Regions from separate parts of the Streptomyces flavusporus genome, predicted to be linked through region 1. Evidence: riboswitches for the same ligand, from Rfam matches in the RefSeq annotation. Region 1 holds a riboswitch; the other holds the start of a gene.
What was found. A riboswitch is a leader RNA that binds a small molecule or an ion and turns the genes downstream of it on or off. The one in region 1 is predicted to bind S-adenosylmethionine.
Positions count from the first base shown of each region.

Region 2: another riboswitch for S-adenosylmethionine. It lies ahead of ACKTSN_RS33755 (aminotransferase class V-fold PLP-dependent enzyme); the one in region 1 lies ahead of thrC (threonine synthase).

Region 1 covers NZ_CP176503.1:5,376,481-5,385,017, forward strand. Annotated here, with positions in the region: gene ACKTSN_RS25530 (ROK family protein) at 1-157, opposite strand, end outside; gene ACKTSN_RS25535 (extracellular solute-binding protein) at 294-1,544, shown strand; gene ACKTSN_RS25540 (DUF3263 domain-containing protein) at 1,581-1,814, shown strand; gene otsB (trehalose-phosphatase) at 1,972-2,829, shown strand; gene ACKTSN_RS25550 (alpha,alpha-trehalose-phosphate synthase (UDP-forming)) at 2,948-4,336, opposite strand; gene ACKTSN_RS25555 (glucosyl-3-phosphoglycerate synthase) at 4,420-5,364, opposite strand; SAM riboswitch class I at 5,520-5,667, shown strand; gene thrC (threonine synthase) at 5,686-6,969, shown strand; gene ACKTSN_RS25565 (MoaD/ThiS family protein) at 7,014-7,289, shown strand; gene ACKTSN_RS25570 (cold-shock protein) at 7,729-7,935, shown strand; gene groL (chaperonin GroEL) at 8,236-8,537, shown strand, end outside.
Region 2 covers NZ_CP176503.1:7,141,307-7,149,843, forward strand. Annotated here, with positions in the region: gene ACKTSN_RS33720 (L,D-transpeptidase) at 1-328, shown strand, start outside; gene ACKTSN_RS33725 (hypothetical protein) at 337-738, opposite strand; gene ctaE (aa3-type cytochrome oxidase subunit III) at 930-1,550, shown strand; gene qcrC (cytochrome bc1 complex diheme cytochrome c subunit) at 1,619-2,431, shown strand; gene qcrA (cytochrome bc1 complex Rieske iron-sulfur subunit) at 2,428-3,477, shown strand; gene qcrB (cytochrome bc1 complex cytochrome b subunit) at 3,474-5,111, shown strand; gene trpD (anthranilate phosphoribosyltransferase) at 5,248-6,312, shown strand; SAM riboswitch class IV at 6,399-6,515, shown strand; gene ACKTSN_RS33755 (aminotransferase class V-fold PLP-dependent enzyme) at 6,696-8,057, shown strand; gene ACKTSN_RS33760 (Lrp/AsnC family transcriptional regulator) at 8,077-8,358, opposite strand; gene ACKTSN_RS33765 (rhomboid family intramembrane serine protease) at 8,355-8,537, opposite strand, start outside.

The sequences.
Region 1 (8,537 bases):
GCTCGGCGGCGAAGTCGAGGATGCCGTCGACGACCGCGCCGGGCCCGCGTTCCCGCCCGGTCGGTCGGCGCGCCTGGTGGATCAGGGCGCCGCCCGCCCCGACCAGGGCGGCCTTCATCCCGGTGCCGCCCACATCGAGGGCGATGACGTGTCTCACGGGGGACAGTGTGGCCCGAGGACCCGGAAGAGGTCTAGTCCACTTACGTGGTGTAGACCTTGACCTCGGTTTTAAAAAGTCAGATGTATATTTCGGCAAGGGTGGGCAAGAGCACGTGCAGCGGCGCAGGACAGGAATGATCGCGGTGGTGTCCGCACTGGGCATGACGGCGGCCCTCGGCGGCTGCGGCCTCGGCGGAGACACGGACGACGTGACGCTGCGGCTGGCCGCCGCCGACTACGGCGACAGCGCGGCCAACAGCTCGAAGAAGTACTGGGCGAAGCTGGTCGAGGAGTACGAGGCCGACCACCCGGATGTGAACGTCGAGGTCAGCGTCTACTCCTGGAACGACGTCGACGCCAAGGTGAAGGAGATGATCGAGGCCGGGAAGGCGCCCGACATGGCCCAGATCGGCGCGTACGCCGACTACGCGGCCGACGACCTGCTCTACACCGCCGACGACCTGCTCTCCATACCGGTCCAGGCCGGTTTCTCCTCCGCGCTCGCCAGCGCGGGGCAGGTCAACGGGGTGCAGTACGGCCTGCCGTTCGCCGCCTCCACGCGCCTGCTCTTCTACAACAAGACCCTCTTCGAGGAGGCCGACCTCACCCCGCCCACCACATGGGCGGAACTGGCCGCCGACGCCGCGGCCCTGAAGGCCGAGGGCGTGAAGTACCCCTACGCCCTGCCGCTCGGCTCCGAGGAGGCGCAGGCCGAGACCATGCAGTGGCTGCTCAGCGGGGGCGGCGGCTACACCGACACCGTCGGCACCTACGGCATCGACTCCACGGAGAACGTCGAGACCTTCACCTGGCTGCGCGACGAGCTGGTCGGCGAGGACCTCACCGGGCCGGTCGCCCCCGGCAAGCTCAACCGCGCCGACGCGTTCGCCGCCTTCGCCCGGGGCGAGGTCGGCATGCTGAACGGCCATCCGTCCCTGATGAAGATGGCCGAGAAGAAGGGCGTGAAGTTCGGCATGGTGCCGATGCCCGGCGTGAACGGTGAGAGCAAGGCCACGATGGGCGTCGCCGACTGGATGCTGGCGTTCAAGCAGAACGGCCACAAGGAGCAGGTCGGCGACTTCCTCGACTTCGTCTACAGCGAGGAGAACGTCCTCGCCTTCTCCCGCGAGTACGACCTGCTGCCGGTCACCCACGCCGCGTCCGAGGTCATGAGCGGCGCGTCCGAGGACCAGGACCTCAAGCCGTTCCTGGACGAACTGCCGCTCGCCGAGTTCTACCCCGTCGGCAAGACGTCCTGGGCGGCGGTCAGCGCGGAGGTCAAGAAGCGGATCGGCTCCACCGTGGAGCCCGGTGGCAGCCCGTCGGCGATCCTCGGTCAGCTGCAGTCGACGGCGACCACGGCGGAGAGCTCGGCAGCGGGATAGGTCGCGCTGTCGGTGCCGGGGGTTACGGTTTCGGGCATGGAGCAGGAGCGGCTCGGACGGTGGGAACAGGACATCCTCGCGCTGGAACGCCGGGGGTTTGCCGGGCCCGGTGCGAAGGAGCGGGCGATACGGGAGGAGCTGAGCCTGGCCCCGGTGCGCTACTACCAGCTGCTCAACGCCCTGCTCGACGATCCGCGGGCGTTGGCGCACGATCCGGTGACGGTGAATCGCCTTCGCAGGCTGCGGGAGCGGTGGCGGGCGGGGCGGTGACCGGCGTTTTCTGGTCACCCGGCGTGGTGTGGGCCCCCGCTGGGGGCTGCCGCCCCCAGGCCCCCGCTTCGGCCTGAACGGCCTCGTCCTCAATCGCCGGACGGGCTCAATTTCGCCGACCGGCGTGTAATAGCCCGCCCACGGATATGGTCGCCCTATGGGCAGCCACGAGACCGAACCCCGTACGACTCTCCCGACGCCCTCGACCCCTGCCGGGTGTGACGGGCTCGACGCGATTCTCGCCCGGCCCGGCAAGGCGGTGATCGCCCTCGACTTCGACGGGACGCTCGCCCCGATCGTGCCCGACCCCGAGCAGGCGCGGGCCCACCCCGACGCGGTGCCCGCGCTCGCCGCCCTCGCCCCGAAGGTCGCCTCCGTCGCCGTGATCACCGGCCGCCCGGCGGACGTGGCCGTGCGATACGGCGGCTTCGCGGGCGTACCCGGCCTCGAGCACCTCGTCGTCCTCGGCCACTACGGCGCCGAACGCTGGGACGCCGTGAGCGGCGAGGTCAGCGCCCCCGCCCCGCACCCCGGTGTCGCCGCCGTCCGCGAGGAACTGCCGGGGCTGCTCGAACGGGTGGGCGCCGGGCAGGGCACCTGGGTGGAGGACAAGGGCCACGCGGTCGCCGTCCACACCCGCCGCGCCGCCGACCCCCAGGCCGCGTTCGAGGCCCTGCGCGAACCCCTCTCCGACCTCGCCACCCGGCACGGCCTGATCGTCGAACCCGGCCGCATGGTTCTGGAACTCCGCCCACCCGGCATGGACAAGGGCGTCGCCCTCCTGGAACACGTCCGCGACCTCTCCGCCGCCTCCGTCCTCTACGCCGGCGACGACCTCGGCGACCTCCCCGCCTACGCCGCCATCGACACACTCCGCTCCGACGGCACCCCAGGCCTGCTGGTATGCAGCGGCAGCGACGAGGTCACCGAGCTGAGGGAACGGGCGGACGTGGTGGTGCCCGGCCCGGAGGGCGTCGTAGACCTGCTGACCGCCCTGGCGGCACACATCGGCTGACGGCCTGGCCTGACCTGGCTGTGGGCAGTCGTTCCGCAGGGCGATGGGGGTCCCCCGCTCGAGCGAAGCCGAGAGTGGGGGAGGGTGGGCACAGCCACCAACGCCGGGCACCGTCTGATCAGGCGTTCAGTTCACTCAGCTGGTCCAGAAACCACCGACCGGGCGGAAGCGAAGTCGCCGCCGCCGCCAACCTCTTCGTCCGCTCGGCCCGCTCGCCGACCGACATGCTCAGCGCCTCGTACAACGCCTCGGCCGTCCCGACCACGTCGTACGGGTTCACCCCGATCGCATCCTCCCCCAGCTCCTCATACGCCCCCGCCTCTCGCGACAGCACCAGCACGCACCCCTCGTCGGAGACGACCGGCACCTCCTTGGCGACGAGGTTCATCCCGTCCCGGATGGGGTTGACCAGCGCCACGTCCGCCAGCCGGTACGCCGCCAGCGACCGTGCGAAGTCGTCCTTGACGTGCAGCACCACCGGCGTCCAGCCCGGCGTCCCGTACCGCCCGTTGATCTCCTCGGCCTGCCGCTGCACCTGAGCCGTGTACTCCTGGTACACGGCGAGATCCTGCCGCGACGGGTACGCGAACGCGACGTGCACCACCCGCTCACGCCACTCCGGGTGGTCGTCGAGCAGCTGCCGGTACGCCAGCAGGCCCCGCACGATGTTCTTCGACAGCTCGGTCCGGTCCACCCGGACGATCGCCTTGCGGCCCTCGCCGATCTCCGCCCGCAGCGTCGCCATCCGCTCGTTCACATCGGCCTCGTGCGACCGCTTCCGCAGGAAGTCCGCGTCCGCACCGAGTCCGTGCACCCCGACGCGCGTGTCCCCGAGGCCCCCGGCGAACGCCTCGCAGCACGCGGTGAACGCGTCCGCCCAGCGATGGGTGAGGAAGCCGAGCCGGTCCGCGCCCAGCATCCCGCGCAGCAACTGCCCGGCGATGTCGTCCGGAAGCACCCGGAAGTACTCCGGCGGCGCCCACGGCGTGTGCGAGAAGTGGCCGATCCGCACATCCGGGCGCAGCTCGCGCAGCAGCCCCGGGACCAGGCTGAGGTGGTAGTCCTGCACCATCACCGCGGCACCCTGCGCCGCCTCCTGCGCCAGCGCCTCGGCGAAGGCGCGGTTGTACGCCTCGTACGAGGCCCACTGCCGCCGGAACTCCGCGTCGAAGACCGGCTCCAGCGGCGTCTGGTACAGCATGTGGTGGACGAACCACAGCACGGAGTTGGCGATGCCGTTGTACGCGTCCGCGTGCACGTCGGCCGGAATGTCCAGCATCCGCACACCGGATTCGCCGACCCCGCGCCGCACGGCCTCCCGGTCGCCGTCGCCGAGGGCGGAGCACACCCACAGCGCGCCGGCGTCCGGCCCGATGGCCGACAGCCCGGAGACCAGCCCGCCGCCGCCGCGTCTGGCGGCCAGCGAGCCGTCCTCGCGCACCTCGTACGAGACCGGGCCACGGTTGGAGGCCACCAGTACCTGCGCAGCACCGTACTTTGAAGCCATACGCCTCAACCTAGCCCGAGCCGGATCCGCTCAAACGTACGGAAGGCCGCCCGGCGGGGCCGTATACAACGCCCATAAAACGGTCACGCCACTTTCCGGGCGGCGTACTCGGCGATCTCCACCATCGGCGGACGCTCCTCCGTGTCCACGGAGAACGTACGCGGTTCGAATCCGTCCTCCACCCGTTCGAACTGGGTGAGGGAGGGCCGGATCAGATGGCCGCGGGCCAGCCGCAGCTGGGCCGTGCGGTAGATCGCCGCCGCCATCCGGCCGAGCGCCTGCCCGTCCTGGTGGCGGTGCTTGCGCACCCCGACGTCGACCTGCGCGAGCGCGTCGAGGCCGGCCAGGTGGAGGGAGTCGACCAGCATGCCGAGCTCCACGCCGTAGCCGACAGGGAACGGGAGCTGTTCGAGCAGCGAGCGGCGGGCCGCGTACTCGCCGCCCAGCGGCTGGACGAAACCGGCCAGCTGCGGCCAGTGCATGTTCAGCAGCGGACGGGCCATCAGCTCGGTCACCCGGCCGCCCTGCCCCGCCGTACCGCCGAGCGGACGGTCGTACATCCCCTTGACGAGGTCGACCTCCGGGTCGGTGAGCAGCGGGCCGACAATGCCCGACACGAAGTCCGAGGAGAACTCCTTCAGGTCGGCGTCGATGAAGCAGACGATGTCCCCGCTCGTGACGAGGAGGGAGCGCCACAGGACCTCGCCCTTGCCGGGGACGGCCGGTATGCGCGGCAGGATGTCGTCGCGGTGGACGACCCGGGCGCCCGCGGCGGCGGCCACCTCGGAGGTGCGGTCGGTGGACCCCGAGTCGACGACGACGATCTCGTCGACGAGCGGGAGCTGCTGCATGAGGTCGTGACGGATCACGGCGACGATGTCGCCGACGGTCTCCTCCTCGTTGAGTGCGGGCAGCACGACACTGACCGACTGGCCCGTCGTGCGTTTGGCGGCCAGGATCTTGTGGAGCGGGCGATCGGTCAGGGACCAGGAGCGGGTGCTCAGCCAGCGCTCGACTTCTTCCAGCACAGCTTGCGGCTCCTCTGCGTTCTCCAGGCGAGGGGGGTTGTGATCCATCTCGCGGTTCGGACGACTATCTCAACTGTCCTGGCCTTCGGTTACAGTCTTGAACAACGCTGATGACCATCGCATGTCGGGGGTTGTTTGCGTCTACAACCACATACAGCTCATCCAGAGGGGCAGAGGGAAACGGCCCGATGAAGCCCCGGCAACCCTCCAGCCGGTTCTTGTCACGCAGACGTGGTGAGGCTCCCGGCTAGGGAAGGTGCCAATTCCGTCTCACGGCGAGATGCGTCGTGAGGAAGATGAGGAGAAAGGGCCTCGCCTCACATGGCTGTGCAGACTGTCGCAAGCACCAGCACCCCCACCGTCGATCTCGGTCCCGCCGCCGCGCTGTCCTGTCGCGAGTGCGGCCACCGCGTACCGCTCGGCCCGGTCTTCGCGTGCGAGGAGTGTTTCGGCCCGCTCGAGATCGCCTACGACTTCTCCGCATACGACGCCGAGGAGCTCCGCAAGCGCATCGAGGCGGGACCGTCGAACATCTGGCGTTACGCACCCCTGCTGCCCGTCCCCGCGGACGTGGCTGGCAAGCCGAACCTGAACCCGGGCTGGACCAAGCTCGTCAAGGCCGACAACCTCGCGCGCGAACTCGGCGTCACCGGCGGGCTGTACGTGAAGGACGACTCCGGCAACCCGACCCACTCCTTCAAGGACCGCGTGGTCGCCCAGGCCCTGGAGGCCGCCCGCGCCTTCGGCTTCACCACCCTGTCCTGCTCCTCCACCGGCAACCTGGCCGGTGCGGTGGGCGCCGCGGCGGCCCGCGCCGGCTTCCGCTCCTGTGTGTTCATCCCGCACGACCTCGAGCAGGGCAAGGTCGTCATGGCCGCGGTCTACGGCGGCGAACTCGTCGGCATCGAGGGCAACTACGACGACGTGAACCGCTTCTGCTCCGAGCTGATCGGCGACCCCGCCGGCGAGGGCTGGGGCTTCGTCAACGTCAACCTGCGGCCGTACTACGCGGAGGGCTCCAAGACCCTGGCGTACGAGATCTGCGAGCAGCTCGGCTGGCAGCTGCCCGACCAGATCGTCGTGCCGATCGCCTCCGGCTCCCAGCTCACGAAGATCGACAAGGGGCTCCAGGAGCTGATCAAGCTCGGGCTGGTCGAGGACAAGCCGTACAAGATCTTCGGCGCGCAGGCCGAGGGCTGCTCGCCGGTGTCGGTGGCCTTCAAGGGGGGCCACGACGTCGTCCGGCCGCAGAAGCCCGACACCATCGCCAAGTCGCTGGCCATCGGCAACCCCGCGGACGGGCCGTACGTCCTGGACATCGCCCGGCGCACCGGCGGTGCGGTGGAGGACGTCACGGACGCGCAGATCGTGGACGCCATCAAGCTGCTGGCGCGGACCGAGGGCATCTTCGCGGAGACCGCCGGTGGAGTGACCGTGGGTGTGACGCGCAAGCTGATCGAGAACGGTCTCCTCGACCCGGCCCTCACCACCGTCGTCCTCAACACCGGCGACGGTCTCAAGACGCTGGACGCGGTGGCCGGCACCGGGCTGACCGCGACCATTCGTCCCAACCTGGAGTCGTTCCGGGAAGCCGGCCTCGTCTGAAGTCCCGCGCCCCTGGGCCCGTTCACCCGACCGGAGGTCATTTCATGAGCGTCACCGTCCGCATCCCCACCATCCTGCGCACCTACACCGGCGGTCAGGCAGAGGTCGCCGCCGAGGGCGCGACCCTCGCCGAGGTCATCGCCGATCTGGAGAAGAACCACACGGGCATCTCGGCCCGCGTCCTGGACGACCAGGGCAAGCTGCGCCGCTTCGTCAACGTGTACGTCAACGACGACGATGTCCGTTTCGAGCAGGGCCTTCAGACGGCGACCCCGGACGGTGCGGGCGTCTCCATCATCCCGGCGGTCGCGGGCGGCTGATCCGCTCCTGCGTTACCGTGAGTAACGCCGGTTACGCAATGTTCATCGATTTGCCCCCTCCGTGAGAGAAGCGGAGGGGGCAATTCAGTGTGATTGAGCGCGGTACAGTTGGGGAAAGCACTGCGACCCGCATGCCGGACGCATATGAGTTCCGGCTCCGCGTGCGATAAGAAGCAGCCAAAATGTGTGGCTCTTTTGCGTCTTTCGTTCCCTTTATGGGGCCCGACTTGCCCTGAATTCGGGCGAATTCTCCGCAAATTCCCGGCCCTCGGTGCCCAGAATTCTCGTCCGACTGACCTGTTGCAGACGGCAGTTGGACAGATACATTCGGCCGCGGTCGACGCGTTCCGGCGCACGCCCCCAACCAATGGGGGGTGAGGTCTGACCCGGATCCGCGAAGTGTGGATCTGTGCAAGGGCCAGTAATAGGGGAGTTAGGCATGGCTCAGGGCACCGTCAAGTGGTTCAACGCGGAGAAGGGGTACGGCTTCATCGCGGTCGACGGTGGTGCGGATGTTTTCGTCCACTACAGCGCGATCCAGATGGACGGATACCGCACCCTGGAAGAGGGTCAGCGGGTCGATTTCGAGATCTCGCAGGGCCAGAAGGGGCCGCAGGCGGACATGGTCCGGCTCGCGACCAGCTGAAGCACGCGCCGACTGCAGCGACGTTCTTCTGTTCGTCTTCGAAGGGCTCGCACCTCCCGGGGTGCGAGCCCTTCGGTCTGCCCGGAGGTCGGCCTCGGTCCGTGGGAGGCGCTTGCACTCGGCAGGGGCGAGTGCTAATCATTGGCGTTAGCACTCTGAAGGTGAGAGTGACAAAGAAGGACCGAGTCGGTGAGGCCGCAGGCCGGGTGGGGCAAGGAACCACAAGGCAGGCGAGCCGTCCGTCGCGGGCGCGGGCGCGGTCCGAAGTAATCACCCCCAGTCCTGGGAGGACCACTTCACATGGCCAAGATCATCGCGTTCGACGAGGAGGCGCGGCGCGGCCTCGAGCGCGGCATGAACCAGCTCGCGGACGCCGTCAAGGTCACCCTCGGCCCCAAGGGCCGCAACGTCGTCCTCGAGAAGAAGTGGGGCGCCCCCACGATCACCAACGACGGTGTCTCCATCGCCAAGGAGATCGAGCTCGAGGACCCGTACGAGAAGATCGGCGCCGAGCTGGTCAAGGAAGTCGCCAAGAAGACGGACGACGTCGCCGGTGACGGTACGACCACGGCGACCGTGCTCGCCCAGGCCCTGGTCAAGGA
Region 2 (8,537 bases), 1.8 Mb from region 1:
CGTCTACTACGCGACCCGGGTCACCTGGAGCGGCGAGTACGTGCACGCCGCCCCCTGGTCCGTCGGCGACCAGGGCTCCGCCAACGTCAGCCATGGCTGCATCGGCATGAACACCACCAACGCGGGCTGGTTCTACGAGAACGTCCGCGAGGGCGACGTGGTCCAGGTCGTCAACTCCAACGGCAAGATGATGGAACCCTTCGGCAACGGCTACGGCGACTGGAACGTCGACTGGAAGAAGTGGCGCCAGGGCAGCGCCCTACTGGCGGGCAACCCGGAGGCCCCGGGCTCCAAGGAGACGCCAAGACTGCGACCAACGGCTGTGTGAGCGCCCCCTCAGGCGGTAGCCAACCTCTTCCGCCGCAACAGAGAAGCCAACGCCCCCGCAAACTCCACCGGCTCCACCGGCAACGTCACCGCCGCGTCAGCCCGACTCCACGTAGCCAGCCACGCATCCTGAGGCCGCCCGATGAGCAGCAGCACCGGTGGACAGTTGAACACCTCGTCCTTGATCTGCCGGCACACCCCCATACCCCCCATGGGCACGGCCTCACCGTCCAGCACACAGACGTCGATCCCGCCCTTTTCCAGCTCCCTGATGACGGCACCCGGAGTCGCACACTCGACGAACTCCACGACAGGGACGTCAGGAGCCGGCCTCCGGCCGGAGGCCAACCGCACCTGCGCGCGCGTGTTGGAGTCGTCGCTGTAGACCAGCACCGTGGCGGTCGGCTGCATGCTTCCTCCGAGACGTCAGTGTCGTACGGAAAGGCCGGACGGAAAGGCCCGTTGCCGCGGATGCTACTCCCTTGAACAGCTCGTCAACACCGGTTCGGACACGCCTTCGGTGGGCCATACGGGCAGTCCACACGCTGCGAACCCTCCGAACGGCACCCCCCGGAGTGAGGGCGGGATAAGCGACCGACATAATGTCGGTCGTGGCGACAGCAACGACAGTAGATACCGGGCACGCGCACCCGTCGGTCAACCGGCCGAACCTCACCAGCGTCGGAACCATCATCTGGCTGAGTTCCGAGCTGATGTTCTTCGCGGCCCTCTTCGCGATGTACTTCACCCTGCGATCGGTGACCGGACCCGAGTTCTGGAGTGAGAAGGCCGCGGCCTTGAACTTCCCGTTCTCGGCGACGAACACCACGATCCTGGTGCTCTCCTCCCTCACCTGCCAGCTCGGCGTGTTCGCCGCCGAGCGCGGTGACGTGAAGAAGCTCCGGGGCTGGTTCATCCTCACCTTCGTCATGGGTGCGATCTTCATCGGCGGTCAGGTCTACGAGTACACCGAGCTGGTCAAGCACGAGGGCCTCTCGCTGTCCTCCGACCCGTACGGCTCGGTGTTCTACCTGACCACCGGCTTCCACGGCCTGCACGTGACGGGCGGTCTCATCGCCTTCCTGCTGGTCCTCGGCCGTACCTACGCGGCTCGGAGGTTCACTCACGAGCAGGCGACCGCCGCCATCGTCGTGTCCTACTACTGGCACTTCGTCGATGTCGTCTGGATCGGCCTCTTCGCCACGATCTACATGATCAAGTAGCCGGGACCGACTCCCGAGCACCCATTCCAGAAGCATCGACGCAGAAGATCCTGACACCGGGGTAATCCGTGAAAAAGCTCTCCGCACGACGACGCCATCCGCTGGCGGCGGTCGTCGTCCTACTCCTCGCGCTGGCGGCCACTGGGGGGCTGTACACCGCGCTCGCCCCCGTGGGCAACGCGCAGGCCGATGAGACCGCCCAGTCCCTCGCCATCGACGAGGGCAAGAAGCTCTACGCCGTCGGCTGTGCCAGCTGCCACGGCACCGGCGGTCAGGGCACCTCCGACGGTCCGAGCCTGGTCGGCGTGGGCGCGGCGGCGGTCGACTTCCAGGTCGGCACCGGACGCATGCCGGCCGCGACCTCGCAGGGCGCCCAGGTTCCGCGGAAGAAGGTCATCTACACGCAGGCCGAGATCGACCAGCTCGCGGCGTACATCTCCTCGCTCGGCGCCGGTCCGAACATCCCGACCAAGGAGCAGTACGGTACGGAGGGCGCGGACATCGGCAAGGGCGGCGAGCTCTTCCGCACCAACTGCGCGCAGTGCCACAACTTCACCGGCAAGGGCGGTGCGCTCACCAAGGGCAAGTACGCGCCGACCCTCGAAGGCGTGGACCCGAAGCACATCTACGAGGCCATGCAGACCGGCCCGCAGAACATGCCCTCCTTCCCCGACACGACGCTGTCCGAGCAGAACAAGAAGGACATCATCGCGTACCTGGAGGCGGTCAACAGCGAGCACACGGAGAACCCCGGCGGTCTGGAGCTGGGCGGCCTCGGGCCGGTCAGTGAGGGCCTGTTCTCGTGGGTCTTCGGTCTGGGCTCGCTCGTCGCGGTCGCCGTCTGGGTCGCCGCTCGGACCGCAAAGGCCAAGAAGTCATGAGTAGCCAAGACATTCCAGAAGAGAACCTGCCCGCTGAGCAGGACCGCGCCGTAGCGGTCGCGGACGAGAAGGCCCCGTTCGCCGACCCGGGCCTGCCGCCCCACGAGCACCGGATCCAGGACATCGACGAGCGGGCCGCCAAGCGGTCCGAGCGTGCGGTCGCCCTGCTGTTCACGGTGTCGATGCTGGCCACCATCGGCTTCATCGCCGCGTATGTGACGATCCCGGTCGACAAGTCGATCTTCGTCTTCCCGATCGGTCACCTCAGCGCCCTGAACTTCGCGCTGGGTCTGACGCTCGGCATCGCGCTGTTCTGCATCGGCGCGGGCGCGGTCCACTGGGCCCGCACCCTGATGTCCGACGTGGAGATCGCCGACGAGCGGCACCCGATCGAGGCGTCCCCCGAGGTCCGTGCGAAGGTCCACGCGGACTTCAAGCAGGGCGCCAAGGAGTCGGCGCTCGGCCGCCGCAAGCTGATCCGCAACACGATGCTCGGCGCACTCACCCTGGTGCCGCTCTCCGGCGTCGTCCTGCTGCGCGACCTCGGCCCGCTGCCCGAGGAAAAGCTCCGCCACACCCTGTGGAAGAGGGGCAAGCTCCTCGTCAACATGAACACGAACGAGCCGCTGCGTCCCTCGGACGTCGCCGTCGGCTCGCTCACGTTCGCCAAGCCCGAGGGCCTGGAGGAGCACGACCACGACTTCCAGAACGAGATCGCCAAGGCGGCCCTGATGATCGTGCGGCTCCAGCCGGGCGACATCAAGGACAAGCGCGAGCTCGAGTGGTCGCACGAGGGCATCGTGGCGTACTCGAAGATCTGCACCCACGTCGGCTGCCCGATCTCGCTGTACGAGCAGCAGACGCACCACGTGCTGTGCCCCTGCCACCAGTCCACCTTCGACCTCTCCGACGGTGCCCGGGTCATCTTCGGCCCCGCCGGCCACGCCCTGCCGCAGCTGCGGATCGGCGTGAACGACGAGGGTTACCTCGAGGCGCTCGGCGACTTCGAAGAGCCCGTCGGTCCTGCATTCTGGGAGCGCGGATGAGTACTACGACGACCACGGACTCCCGCTCTCGCGGGAAGGCACCGGCCGGCGAGCGCGTCGCCGACTGGGCCGACGGCCGGCTGGGGATCTACTCCCTGGCCAAGGCCAACATGCGCAAGATCTTCCCGGACCACTGGTCCTTCATGCTGGGCGAGGTCGCGCTCTACAGCTTCATCATCATCATCCTCACGGGTGTGTACCTGACGCTGTTCTTCCACCCGTCGATGAACGAGGTGGAGTACCACGGCAGCTACGTCCCGCTGCAGGGCCAGCTCATGTCGGAGGCGTTCGCCTCGACGCTGGACATCAGCTTCGACGTCCGGGGCGGTCTGCTCATCCGGCAGATCCACCACTGGGCCGCGCTGATCTTCCTGGCCGCGATGTTCGTGCACATGTTCCGGGTGTTCTTCACCGGCGCGTTCCGCAAGCCGCGTGAGATCAACTGGCTGTTCGGCTTCCTGCTGTTCGTCCTCGGCATGTTCACCGGTTTCACCGGCTACTCGCTCCCGGACGACCTGCTCTCCGGCACCGGTGTCCGCTTCACGCAGGGCGCGATCCTGTCCATGCCGATCGTCGGCACGTACATCTCGTTCTTCCTGTTCGGCGGCGAGTTCCCGGGCACCGACTTCGTGGCCCGCTTCTACTCGATCCACATCCTGCTGCTGCCGGGCATCATGCTCGGCCTGGTGGTCGGCCACCTGATCCTGGTCTTCTACCACAAGCACACGCAGTTCGCGGGCCCCGGAAAGACCAACAAGAACGTCGTCGGCATGCCGTTCATGCCGGTCTACATCGCCAAGGCCGGAGGCTTCTTCTTCCTGGTCTTCGGTGTCATCGCGGCCATCGCGGCGATCGCGCAGATCAACCCGATCTGGGCCATGGGCCCCTACCGTCCGGACCAGGTGTCCACCGGCGCCCAGCCCGACTGGTACATGGGCTTCGCCGAGGGTCTGGTCCGCTACTTCCCGGGCTGGGAGATCAACTTCTGGGGCCACACGCTCGTCCTGGGCGTGTTCATCCCGCTGGTGCTCTTCGGTCTGGTCCTGGTGGTGCTCGCGCTCTACCCGTTCATCGAGGCCTGGATCACCGGCGACAAGCGCGAGCACCACATCCTGGACCGCCCGCGCAACGCTCCGACGCGCACCGCGTTCGGCGTCGCCTGGATCACGCTGTACATGATCACGCTGGTCGGTGGTGGCAACGACCTGATCGCCACCCACTTCCACCTGTCGATCAACGCGGTCACCTGGTTCGTCCGGATCGGCTTCTTCGCCGGACCGGTCATCGCGTTCATCGTCACCAAGCGGATCTGCCTCGGCCTGCAGCGCCGGGACAGGGACAAGGTGCTGCACGGCCGGGAGACCGGCACCATCAAGCGCCTGCCGCACGGTGAGTTCATCGAGGTGCACGAGCCGCTCAGCCAGGAGCAGCTGCACACGATCACGGCACACGAGCAGTACCAGCCGGCCGAGATCGGCCCGGCGGTCGACGAGCACGGCGTCGAGCGCAAGGTGAAGGGCTCCGAGAAGCTGCGCGTCAAGCTCAGCAAGGCGTACTTCGGTGAGGACGCCCAGATCCCCAAGCCCACCGTCGAGGAGTACAAGGAGATCACGAGCGGCCACGGCCACCACTGATCACTGCGTTCGCCACGCCACAGCGAAGGGCCCCGTCCGTTGTTCGGACGGGGCCCTTCGCCGTGCCCGCGGCTGGATAGGGTGGACCTGTTCGAGACTCGTGTCCCGGTGTACGGGACTGACCCAGGAGCGGCTTATGAGCGCTGTGACCCCCGCTGGAGGCGACACCGCGGCGGGCCGTTCCTGGCCCGCCCTGCTGAACGGCCTGCTTCAGGGCCGCGACCTCAGCGCGGACGACACCGCCTGGGCGATGGACCTGATCATGCGCGGCGAGGCGACGGACGCCCAGATCGCCGGGTTCGCGGTGGCACTGCGTGCCAAGGGCGAGACCGTCGAGGAGATCGCGGGATTCGTCCGGGCGATGTACGACCACGCGAACGTGATCGAGGTGCCGGGCGACACCGTCGACATCGTCGGCACCGGCGGCGACGGCGCGAAGACCGTCAACATCTCCACGATGTCCGCGATCGTCATCGCCGGCACCGGTGCGAAGGTCGTCAAGCACGGCAACCGGGCCGCGTCCTCGGCGTCCGGGGCGTCCGATGTCCTGGAGAAGCTCGGCGTCAATCTGGAGCTGACGCCGCAGCGGGTCGCGGAGGTCGCCGAGGAGGCCGGGATCACCTTCTGCTTCGCGGTGAAGTTCCACCCGGCGCTGCGTCATGTGGCGGCGGCACGCGGGCAGTTGGGCATCCGGACGACGTTCAACTTCCTCGGTCCGCTGACCAACCCGGCCAAGGTGAAGGCACAGGCGGTGGGCGTCGCCGACCTCAGGATGGCGCCCATCATGGCCGGCGTCTTCGCCGAGCGCGGCAACTCCTCCCTGGTGTTCCGCGGCGACGACGGCCTCGACGAGCTGACGACCGCGTCCACCTCCCGGGTCTGGGTCGTCCGGGACGGCAAGGTGACCGAGGAGAGCCTCGACCCGCGGGACGTCGGGATCGAGCTGGTGCCGCTGGAGGCGCTGCGCGGCGCCGACGCCTCGTACAACGCCGAGGTCGCCCGGCGGCTGCTCGACGGGGAGCAGGGCCCGGTGCGGGATGCGGTGCTGCTGAACTCGGCGGCGGCGCTGGTGGCGCTGGAGCCGGGTGAAGGGCCGCTGACCGAGCAGATCCGCGCGGGGATGGCGAAGGCGGCGGAGGCGATCGACTCCGGGGCGGCGAAGCGGGTCCTGGAGCGGTGGGTGGCCGCCAGCAACGCCTGAGACCGAGCCGGTGTGATGCAGGGCGCAGTCCGGATCCTGGACTGCGCCCTTGCGCATCGAAGATCGTATGGCAGGATGCTGTACCAGGTCATGAGCGACAGCTGAAAGGCCCCGGCCGGCTGTCCGGCAACCCTCCGTCCGTGGCGGGGTGCCCCGGGTGAAGACCAGGTCGTAGGCAGCGAGGTCTACGACAAGCGCGGACCCCTCGCACACTTTTGAACGAGTGTGGACCAGGGGTCCTGGTCGTCGAGGGAGCCTTCCGTGAGCAAGCGAATGCGATAGGGCCGCAGAGCCCCGCCTCCGCACACCCTTTTCACCCTTCCCCGCGCTTGAGCCGTGCCGCTCGCGCGATCATCCTCGCCTGCGATTACGGGAGTACACCCATGTCCGTCTCCACCGCTGCCGCCGCCCAGTCCGTTTGCGCCCCCCTGCCCGTTCTGGGCCGGGATGTCACCGTGCCGCTCGTCACGGGTGGCGAAGTCACCTACGCCGCGCTCGACTACGCCGCCAGCGCGCCCGCGCTGCAGCGGGTCTGGGACGACGTGGCGGCGTACGCGCCGTACTACGGCAGTGTCCACCGCGGCGCCGGATACCTCTCCCAGCTGTCCACCGACCTCTTCGAGAACGCCCGCAGGACCGTCGCCGAGTTCCTCGACTGCCGGGCGGACGACCAGGTGGTGTTCACCCGGTCCACCACCGACTCGCTCAACCTGCTCGCCGCCGCGCTCCCCGCCGACTGCCAGGTCTTCGTCTTCGAGACCGAGCACCACGCCTCGCTGCTGCCCTGGCAGGACGCCCGCGTCAGCTACCTCGACGCCCCGCGCACCCCGCAGCAGGCCGTGGAGACCCTGGAGCGCGCCCTGGCCGACCGCGACCCCCACGGCCCCGCCCTCGTGTGCGTCACCGGGGCCTCCAACGTCACCGGCGAGCTGTGGCCCGTACGGGAACTCGCCGCGGCCGCGCACGCGCACGGCGCCCGGATCGTCCTGGACGCCGCCCAACTCGCCCCGCACCACCCGGTGTCGGTGCAGGACCTCGACGTCGACTGGGTCGCCTTCTCCGGGCACAAGCTGTACGCCCCGTTCGGCTCCGGCGTGCTGGCCGGCCGTGCCGACTGGCTGCGCGCGGCCGAGCCGTACCTCGCGGGCGGCGGCGCCAGCCGCAAGGTCACCCGGCGGGCGGACGGGGGAGTGGACGTGGAGTGGCACGAGAGCGCCGCGCGGCACGAGGCCGGGTCGCCCAATGTCATCGGCGCCTACGCCGTCGCCTCCGCATGCAAGGCGCTCACCGAGGCCGGCTTCGACACCCTCGTCGCCCGTGAGCGGCACCTGATCGACACCGTGCGTGCGGGGCTCGCCGAGGTCCCGGAGGTCAGGGTGCTGTCCCTGTTCGGCGACGACGCCCCGCGGGTCGGCGTGATCTCCTTCGTGGTCGACGGCTGGAACAGCTCCCACTTCGCCGCCGCGCTGTCCGCCGAGTACGGCATCGGCGTCCGCGACGGCCTCTTCTGCGCCCACCCGCTCGTCCGCACCCTGCTGGGCAGCGACCCGCAGAGCCAGGGTGAGTGCGGTGCCCCCGAGGCCGCGTCCGGCGAGAAGTCCCTCAACGCGATCCGCGTCAGCTTCGGCGCGGGGACGCCGGACGAGCATGTGGAGCGCTTCGTGAAGGCCGTGAAGGAACTCGTCCGGCACGGCGCGAAGTGGCAGTACCGGACGGAGGAGGGCCGCTGCGTGCCCGTGGTCTAGGACAGGTCTTGGGGGCGGCTCACGAGTCCAGGCCGATGGCGAAGGCCGCCTCCAGGTCGTGCTGCGAGTACGTCCGGAACGCCACGTGCGTGTCCGTCGCCTCCACGCCGGGGATCTTGCTGATCCGGCCGGGGATGACGTCGGCCAGGTTCTCGTGCTGCTTGACCCGGACCATCGCGATCAGGTCGTAGGTGCCCGTGACCGAGAAGACCTCGCTGACGGAGTCGAGCGAGGCGATCTGCTCGGCGATCTCGGGGATCCGGTCCACGCTGGTCTTGATCAGGACGATCGCGGTGATCACGGCTGGTTCTCTCCCTCGGTGGCCGGAGCTGGGGCGGCCTTCACTCTAGCTGTCCGGCCGAACCGCGCCCACGCGTAGAGGAAGCCCAGCGCGAAGCCCACCAGGTGGGCCAGGTAGGCCACCCCCGGCCCGCCGGTCTCCTGTCCCGCCGCCAGCCACTGCAGGGCCACCCAGAACGG